DNA from 3 places in the Roseateles amylovorans genome. Region 2 is predicted to be linked to each of the others. Evidence: riboswitches for the same ligand, from Rfam matches in the RefSeq annotation. Region 2 holds a riboswitch; each other region holds the start of a gene.
What was found. Region 2 has a riboswitch for cobalamin ahead of N4261_RS20985 (TonB-dependent receptor plug domain-containing protein). Riboswitches for the same ligand answer to the same signal wherever they lie in the genome.
Positions count from the first base shown of each region.

Region 1: another riboswitch for cobalamin. It lies ahead of N4261_RS25485 (TonB-dependent receptor); the one in region 2 lies ahead of N4261_RS20985 (TonB-dependent receptor plug domain-containing protein).
Region 3: another riboswitch for cobalamin. It lies ahead of N4261_RS12975 (TonB-dependent receptor domain-containing protein); the one in region 2 lies ahead of N4261_RS20985 (TonB-dependent receptor plug domain-containing protein).

Region 1 is NZ_CP104562.2:6,163,604-6,166,744, forward strand. It holds gene N4261_RS25475 (bestrophin-like domain) at 1-84, shown strand, start outside; gene N4261_RS25480 (DUF4394 domain-containing protein) at 474-1,346, opposite strand; cobalamin riboswitch at 1,543-1,798, shown strand; gene N4261_RS25485 (TonB-dependent receptor) at 1,916-3,141, shown strand, end outside.
Region 2 is NZ_CP104562.2:5,074,493-5,077,633, forward strand. It holds partial or broken gene pth (aminoacyl-tRNA hydrolase) at 1-589, shown strand, start outside; gene N4261_RS20980 (hypothetical protein) at 744-1,400, shown strand; cobalamin riboswitch at 1,442-1,784, shown strand; gene N4261_RS20985 (TonB-dependent receptor plug domain-containing protein) at 1,855-3,141, shown strand, end outside.
Region 3 is NZ_CP104562.2:3,094,326-3,097,466, forward strand. It holds gene N4261_RS12975 (TonB-dependent receptor domain-containing protein) at 61-1,932, opposite strand; cobalamin riboswitch at 2,013-2,259, opposite strand; gene N4261_RS12980 (HU family DNA-binding protein) at 2,719-2,994, shown strand.

The DNA.
Region 1 (3,141 bases), 1.1 Mb from region 2:
TTCGTCGGCGAGCAGAGCGTAAGCCCCCAGCCCTACGAGATCAGCCTTCAAGAGATGGCGCAGTGGGACTTGGGGCCTCGATGAATCGCCCGGCGTTGCCTCACTCGCATGTCCATGGGCCACAACACCTGAACCCGATGCATCTGCCGATCGGCGCGAAAGGGGATTGCCACGGCATGCTATCGAACGCGCTCATTCCGCACTGGCGGGATCGGCCTTCTGCAATCGCGGCGTGGAGCCACTGCCCGTTGCCGTTGTTCACTGCCTGCCAGTGTCAGAGGACATTCGTCGCGCCGACATCGATGAGGGCGCGTCCACCGATATCAATCCGGAAGAACGCCGCCTGAAAGTGCGGCACCGAAGGAGCCCGCTTGTGCGGGCTCCTTTTTTTCATCGACTCGACACCGTCAACGCCGCAGCGGCTGGCGCTTCCGTGCCCGGGGCTCACAGCTGACGGCACCACGACGCGCAGCTCAAGGCTCGATCGCCGCGCCCACCACTTCAGATGAAACGCCCACACTGCCGATGCGCGTGGCCTTGCCGGTCATCAGGTCGATCCGATACCAGGTCGACTTGCCTTGGGACGACACCGCGCTGTAGGCCACGTTGCCGATGTCGGAGAGGTCCAATGTGGCCTTGGCAAAGCTGCCGATGCCCAGGGAGCCGACAGTGAACAGGCGCCCCGTGTTGGGCGAGACCACCGGCTGAACACCTTCCTTCGACCCCTGATGCACCAGCACGCCGAGCTTGCCGTCGAGCGCGTAGTTGGTCGTGATCTTCTCGTTGTCCTTGTTGTAGGTGTAGCCCGCCGCGACGATGCCAGGCGTCTTGTCCACGTTCACATCCGCGCTGTCGTAGACCAGTCGGCCGTCCAGTTGCACGCCCGGCTGGTCCGGGTTCGAATCCACCACCGCCCCGGTGTCCGGATGCAGCCGCATGTTCACGCCGGCGTCATTGACCACACGAATGCGGTCGACCGTGGGATTGAAATCAACGCCCCATTCCGTCGCTCCGTCGGAGGGCAGGGCCACCGGCGTGCCGATTTTTTCGGTCTGCCCGGTGCCGGTATGGATGCGATAGAGCTGGCCGGTGCTTCCCAGGCCATACAACTGGCCGCGGGCCACCCGGTAGTCGATGCCCAGCAGGCGCTCGCCGGAGGACAGACCCTGCAGCGGCTTGGTCCACAGGACCTTTTGCGGCTGCCCCGCATTGAACTGGATCAGCTCATTGGCAGCGGTGACGGCCACCGCCACTTCCTTGGCTGGAGGACCGAGCGGCGCCTCCATCGTCGTCGAACAGGCCGACAGCACGGCCGCAATGCCGAGCAGCGGCCCCCGTGGCCACATGGGCAAGACTCGATTCGCCATAACCTCTCCCTGACAGCATGAGTGGGAACACGATCCTCGCGCTTGCGAATGCGCTTGTCACGTCCCTCACCCGTCCATCGCGTGCGTGCGGGGGAGGATGAGGAAAACTGCGCACTCTGCTTGGCCGCGCGCAGACTCCCCTAGAATCGCCGCCGCTGCACGGCCCTGTGTCGTCGGCAGATCATCAGTTGAAGGTGCCCGGCCGTCTCACGGCTGGGTTAAACGGGAAACAGGTGCGCATCCCTGCGATGCAAGGCCTGTGCTGCCCCCGCAACGGTCAGCGGTTCAAGAGTCCTCATGTCGGCGTCCGCACGTCGACGGTCACTGTGTCCCTCAGGGCATGGGAAGGCGAGGACTCGGTTCCGGGATGCGCCCACCGCATTCCGAAACACGCCGCGAGCCCGGATACCGGCCTGCAACTGCTCCGGAAGCCGCGGGGTGCGGTGCGCCGTCGGCGTCGCACGCCTGTGCGGCGTCGTCCGTGCTCGCCCCGTCGGCCTCCATTCACAGCAATGGCCTGCGGGGACGCGGGCCGATGGAGCCCACCCATGACCCGCCTCGCTCGTGGATTCACCACGACCATCCGCCGCGCCTGCGGCCACGGCCACACCGCACCCGCCCTTGCCCCCAGCCCGCTGGCCATCGCCTGCACGGTGGCTGGCCTGGGCCTGACCGGCCTGGCCAGCGCGCAGGATCCGCCAACCGTCATGGCGACGGCGACGGCGACGGCCACAGCCACAGCCACAGCCACAGCTACAGCCACAACCACAGCCACAACTACCGCCACCACGACAGCAGCGGTGGCCATCACGCCCGGGGCCGCCGGCTCCAGCACGCTGCCCGAGGTGCGCATCAGCGGCAAGACCGAGGCCAAGCCCACCCTCACCACGCCGACGACCGCCAGCCGCTTGGGCCTAACCCCGCTCGAGACCCCCGCGAGCATCGAGCTGCTGAGCGGCGACACGATCCGCGAACGCGGCGACCTCACCGTGCTGGAGGCGGCCAGCCGCGCCACCGGTCTCTCGATGTCCGCTGCGCCGGGCAACGGGGGCACGTCCATGGGCGCGCGCGGCTTCAATGGCCATGGCTCGGTGATGCAGCTGTTCGATGGCACCCGGCTCTACGTGGCGGCGGGCACGATCACCTTCCCCTTCGACCCCTGGTCCACCGATCGCATCGAGGTCCTGCGCGGCGCCGCCTCGGTGATCTATGGCGAAGGCGCCATCGGCGCGGCCATCAACCTGGTGCCCAAGAAGCCGACCCGCACGCCGATTCGGCAGGAAGCCCGCCTCGCGCTCGGGGCCGACCACACCCGCCAACTCGCCTACGGCAGCGGCGGCGCGCTCGATGAGCGCTGGTCCTACCGCGTGGACATCAGCCACCGCAAGACCGACGGTTTCATGGCCCGGGGCGATGCCGAAAGCCTGGCCGTCGGCGGCGCGCTGCGTCTGGACCTCTCACCCTCGCTCAACCTCACGCTGTCCCGGGACGAAGGCCATCAACAGCCGCAGACGTATTTCGGCGTGCCGCTGATCAACGGTCGGCTGGACGATCGCACCAGGCACCAGAACTACAACGCCGAGGATGCCGCGATCAAGTACCGCGACCGTTGGACCCGGCTGGACGCCCAATGGACACCGACCGACACGGTGCAGCTGCGCAACCAGCTCTATCACCTCGACAGCCGCAGGCATTGGCGTAATGCCGAGAGCTACACCTGGGACGCGGCCACCGGCCAAGTGAAGCAGAGCAGCTTCCTGGAAATCGGCCATGT
Region 2 (3,141 bases):
CACCGAATACGAAGACACCCGCCACAACGCCGGTTTCTGGTGGATCGACACGCTCGCACGCAGCCTGGGCGCCTCGCTGCAGGCGAACCGCAACTACCACGGCCTGGTGGCCCGGGTGAACCACGCGCCCGGTGCGGACGGTCCCATCTGGCTGCTGCAGCCCATGACCTACATGAATCTGTCGGGCAAGTCGGTGGCGGCGCTGGCACGCTTCTTCAAGATTGCGCCCGAAGAGATCCTGGCCATCCACGACGAGCTCGACCTCTCGCCCGGTGAGATGAAGTTCAAGCAAGGCGGCGGCAACGGCGGCCACAACGGCTTGAAGGACATGCAGGCCCAACTCGGCTCGGCCAATTTCTGGCGGCTGCGACTGGGCATCGGCCACCCGGGCCACAAGGCGGAAGTGGCCAACTATGTGCTGCGCAAGCCGCCGCTGGCCGATCGTCAAGCGGTGGAGGATTGCATCGCCAAGTCCATGGAGGCGGTCCAGTTGATGCTCAAGGGCGACATGGACAAGGCGCTGACCAAGATCCACGCCAAGCCGCCGAGGCCCAAGCCCCCTCGCCCCGCTGCGCCTGTGGAGGGCAAGCCCACTTCGGCCGGTGTGTCGACTGGTACGTCGGTGAGTGCGCCGCTCGGTGCGCCCGCCGGTGAATCAAGCGGCACACCGCCAGCGCCCTCGGCTGCGGTCGCCGGCCCTCCCTCGGCGACCGGCAACGGCCGCTCTGACACCTGAGGCCCCCATGCACCGCCAGCGACCCGCCCTGCTCTTTCGGACGATCTCGCTCGGTGTTCTGGTGGGGCTGCTGGTGATGACGGATGCGGCGGTCTCGGCCACCGCGGACGAGCTGATGGAGACGCCGCCCTCCGCCGCGCCAGCGGCACGAACAAAGCCGCCCGCCCGCGCCACCTCCGGCCTCACCACCTACTTTCGATGCGGCCCGCAGGGTCAGGACTTGCGTGACACGCCGTGCCCGGCCGAGGCCGCCGGCCGCGCCGTCCCACTGCCGGAGGACCGGGTCACGCCCGACCAACGCCAAGCGGCCCAGCGCCGTGCGACCAGCGAAGCACGCGACGCCGAACAATTGCGGCGCCAGCGCGCGGAATTCGAAGCGCGACGATCGGCATCGCCCAGCGCCATCCGCGATGGGATCGCCGCACCGTCTGCCATGGCATCTGCCGCCGGCAAGGCGCTGCCCAAGCCAAAAGATCCCAAAAAGCGCCCACCGAAGGATCCCAAGCCCCCCAAGCCGAAGGATCCCCAACCGAAAGATCCCACGCCCACAGATCCCACGCCCAAGCCCAAGGACCCGAACAGCCCAGCATCGCCCCTGAAGCCGCCCAAGCTTCCCAAGCCGTCACCGCCCCCGCGGCCGGTGCTCTCCGGTCCCGACGCTTGACGCGAGCGGCATCTGCGGACCCCACCCCCGCTAGAATGCGCCTCGTTGGTGCTCGTGCAGGCATTGCGCCTGTGCAGTTAAACGGGAATCAGGAAGCCGACGTCTCGTCGATTCGTCAGCCAACCTGAGCTGTCCCCGCAACGGTAAGTGGTCGCTGGCCACGATCCGACGCCTCCATCCCTGTCTGTGTGCCGCATGGACATCACCTGCCCGCTTCCGCTGGATGGACGCGCAGCCGTGATGCCCCGGCCTGACACACACGGTATGGCGACCTCGGCATCGAGCCGGCAATGCCTGTCCCCACGTCCACTGGCGCTCGCGCGCTGGGAAGGACACAGGCATCGCGCCACCAGCCCGGATACCGGCCAACAGGAGACACGCCATCACCCGATGCCGTGTCGTGTCACAGGTGCCTGCGGGGAAGCTGGCGCCTGGATCGTCGTTGGCTTTCCTCATGATCTCCCCTGTCTCGCGCATCCGGCCTCGCGCCCGATCGCTGCTCGTCCACACGCCGTCGGCGCTGGCCTCGGCCGTCCTGACCACCTCGCTCTTCCTTGGCACCGGGTCGATCGCCCTGGCCGCCATCTCGTCGGAGGCCACCGGCACACGCCCGCTGGGCCAGCTGGATGAGGTCACCGTCACCGGCACCCGCAGCCCGATGCGTCTGGCCGACGTGCTGGGCGACCTCACGGTCCTCAACCGCGCGGACATCGAACGCCAGGGCTACGGCAATGTCGCCGACCTGCTGCGCAACCGTGCGGGCGTGGAGATGACCCGCAACGGTGGTCCCGGCACCAACACCTCGCTGTTCGTGCGGGGCGCGGAATCCCGCCACACCATCGTGCTGATCGACGGCGTGCGCGTGGAGTCGCAATCCACCGGCGGCGCCGACTGGCAGAACCTGCCGCTCTCGCAGATCGAGCGCGTGGAAGTGCTCAAGGGCCCGGCCAGCGCGCTCTACGGCTCCGACGCCATCGGCGGCGTGGTGCAGATCTTCACCCGCAAGGGCAGCGGCCGCACCCAGTTGGACATGGGCGTGGGCGCCGGCAACCTGGGTCAGGTGAAGGCCGACATCGGGGTCTCCGGTGGCGACCGCCGCTTCGATTACGCGGCCTCGCTCAGCGGCGATCGAGGCACCGGCTTCAACGGCTTCACCAATGCCAAGAGCACCAGCTACCAACCGGACAAGGACGGCTGGCGCAACTACAGCGCCAGCCTGCGCCTGGGCGGTCAGATCGCGGCCGGGCATCGGCTGGAAGTGGTCGGCCTGAAGAGCCGCACCGACAGCGGCTACGACGCCGGCAAGAACGCCGACGACCGCACCCTGACCACCAGCGAAGCCGCACGCGCGGGCTGGAGCGGCCAGTGGTCCCCGGCGCTGTCGACCCAGCTCGATGTGGCCGAATCGCGCCAGACGCTGGAGACCAAGCCCTCGTCGCCCTATCTGAGCAAGACCCGCATCCGAACCGCGACGCTGCAGGGCTTCTACAAGCTCGACGAGCGCCACCAGATCAATGCGCTGGTCGAGCGCCGCGAAGACCGTCTGGACAACACCGCCCTGGTGCCGGCGGGCAGCGATGAGCGGCACGATGACGCCATCGGACTGAGCTACCTGCTGAGCGCGGGCGCCTTCAGCCTGCAGGCCCATGGCCGGCATGACGACGACAGCGACTTCGGCCGCATCAACACCGGCACGCTGGCCGCAGGCTACCGGCTGGGTGCCGGATGGCGCGTCACCGCC
Region 3 (3,141 bases), 2.0 Mb from region 2:
CGGGGCATGGCCGAGCGTCGCTCGCCGCCATGCCTCGATCGAACGTCGATCAGGCTTCGATCAGAAGCCCTTCATGTCGTAGCGCACGCCCACCCAGGCCTGACGGCCCAGGCCCTGGTAGTCCCGCACCGGCTGGATGTCGCGGTCGGCGGCATTCAGCAGCTTGGCCTCCAGACGCCACTGCGGCAGGAAGCGCCAGCTGGCGCGCAGGTCCAGCACCGCATAGGCGCCCAGGGTGACGCCGTCGGGACGCGCGCCCACGTCGGTCAGCGAGGCGCCCGCGCTCCACACGCCGGTGTCGTAATCGGCCGAGATGCTCTCCTGGTGCGCGGCACGGCGGATCAGCCGGCTGCCGGAGTCGTCGTTCTTCGCATCCAGGAAGTCGACCGTGGCACGCAGGCTCAGGTTGCCGAGGCGATGCGCACCGGTCAGCGTCACGCCTTCGAGCGTGGCGCGTGAGGTGTTGGTGGCGCAGCCGAAGTCATAGCCGGGTGGGCAGCGGGTCGGGTCGTTCTCGGTGCCGATCAGGTTGCGCACCTTGTTGCGGTAGACCGTCGCGCCGGCGCTGCTGTTGCCGGACTGCCAGTTCAGACCCAGCTCGACGCTGCGGCCTTCCTCGGGCTGCAGGCTGCGCACGCCGTAGCCGGGATAGTCCAGGTCATTGAAGGTGGGCGCGCGGAAGGTGGTGCCGGCCACGGCACGCAGCTTCAGCGTGCTGGACAGGGCATAGCTGGCGCCCAGGCTGCCGGTGGTGTTGCCACCGTAGATCGAGTTGTCGTCGCTGCGCAGGCTGGCCTCCACGCCCGCGGCGCCGAACTGGCCGGTGTAGCCGGCGAAGACCGCATTGTTGGTGCGCTTGTCATTGGCAAGGTAGACGGTGCTCTGCGCCTTCTCGCGCAGGTGTTCATAGGCGAGCAGCAGTTGCTGGCCCGGCGCGAAGCGCAGCGTGTTCTGCCAGCTGATCTGGTCGCGATCGGTCTTGAAACGGTCGACGAGTTGGCCGCCGGAGGACAGATCGTCGGTGCTCTTGGCCACTTGCAGCTGCGTGGTCCAGAGCAGCGACAACTGGCCCCGGTAGTCGGCGGTGACCGTGCGCGTGGTCAGGCGGTTGCGGAAGTCCGCCGACGGATCCACGCTAAAGTCCGGCCGGTAATCGGCACCGTCGTACTGCGCATTCAGTTTGCTCTGGATGAAGGAGACACCCACATGGTGGCCTTCGGCCGGTGTGAAGCCCAGGCGCGCGCTGCCGACGGTGCGGCCATAACCGTCCTTGTCCGGGTTGTAGTTGCCGAACTGGTCGTTGGGTCGGATGGCGGTCCGGCCGTGGCTGGTCTCGCGACTGAGTCCGGCCGCATAGTCGAAGCCGCCTTGTGCGCCGCTGAGGCCGAAGCTGCCTTCACGGGAGCGGTCCTCGCCGACGGCGGCATAGCCCGTGACATTGAACGCGCCCTGGCCCTTCCTGGTGAAGACCTGGATCACGCCGCCGACCGCATCGGCGCCGTACAGGCCGGACGCCGGACCGCGCAGCACTTCGATGCGGTCGATCTGCGACAGGCTCATCGCCTCCAGCGCGGTCTGCCCCAGCGTGGCCGAGCCGACCCGAACCCCGTCGATCAACACCACGGTGCTGTTGCTGCTGGCGCCACGCACGAAATAGCCGGTCGTCTGGCCGGGTCCGCCGTTGCGCAGCAACTGGACACCGGCGTAGCGCTGCAGCACATCGGCCAGGCTGGCGGTGCCGCTGTCGCGCAGGGTGGCGGTGTCGATCAGCACCACGTCGGCGATGGCGTCGCGCAGGGGTTGCGCTTCACGCGTGCCGGTGACCACCACCGGATCGATGCGGGTCTGCGCGAAGGCAGTGGGCAGGGCAGGGGCCGTGATCAGGACGAGCAGGGCAGCGTTCGCGGTGGCGCGAAGATGGAAGGAGGACATGGGTACGGCGGTACATCAAACGGCAGGACGGCCGCTTCCCCGCGGCCGCATGCGACAAGGACCTGGCCGCGCCAAGGCGCGGGCGGTCCGCCTGTTGGCCGGTATCCGGGCTGTCGGAAGATGAACCCGTGTTGCCTTCCCGGACGGATCGTCCAGTGGTCTCAGACACGTGCCGCAGGCGATGACGCACATCACCCGCCTTCCGCTTACCGTTGCGGGGGCAGCTCAGGTGGGGGTCGAGGCCATGCCTGGCGCGACCCTTCCTGATTCCCGTTGAACTGCGCCGGCGGAGGGCCGGGCGCGAGCACCAACGGCGCGGATCATATCGGGTTCGCCGAGGCGCCCGTGCGGGCTTGCCAGCCCTGTCGGCCGGGTTGCCTAGCACTTCAAGGCGCTCAAGGCCATTGGGGACGGACGCCGCAAGCGCTGGAAACGGCACGGCTGTGCGGGTCGCGCCCGGCCGACAGCACCGGAAGCAGGCGGGGAACGCCCTCGGGCGGCGCGGAGCGTCTACAGTTCGGGGCCCGGGCGCCTGGCGGACGCTGCCCCGGATCGGTTCCGGCTCCGGCCCGATCGATCCGGGGACGACAGGTCTGACAATGCCTGTCCTGCGGCCTGTGCTTCAGGGCACCGGGCCTCGGACTTGCCAAGCCGCGGACGCTGCCCGGCGCGACAGCCGCTCTTCGGAACGCTGGCGCCGTCGCACCTCGAAACCGGGCCCTCTGCGGTCCGGCCCCATAATCGCGACCCCCGGCAACGGGATCCTGATACCTAGATGGAAATCTGATGAACAAAAGTGAACTGATCGAAAGCATCGCCACCAAGAGCGGCGTGACCCGCGCAGTGGCCGCCTCCACCCTGGACGCGACCCTGGAGACCATCACCGAGGCGCTGGCCGCCGGCGATTCGATCGCCCTGGTGGGCTTCGGCACCTTCAAGGTCGGCGATCGCGCTGCCCGCACCGGCAAGAACCCGGCCACCGGCGAAGTGCTGGAAATCCCGGCGTCCAAGGCCGCCAAGTTCACCGCCGGCAAGGCGCTGAAGGATGCGGTGAACAAGTAAGCCGCTTGCGGTCGAGCGGCGCCCGGCGCCTCGCCCTGCGGCGAGCGCAGCCGGTGTCGCCCGCTCCAGCAATGAAAAAAACGCCCGACGCTGCGAAGCGCCGGGCGTTTTTTCATGGGCCTCGGTCATGGACATGACCGCCACCCA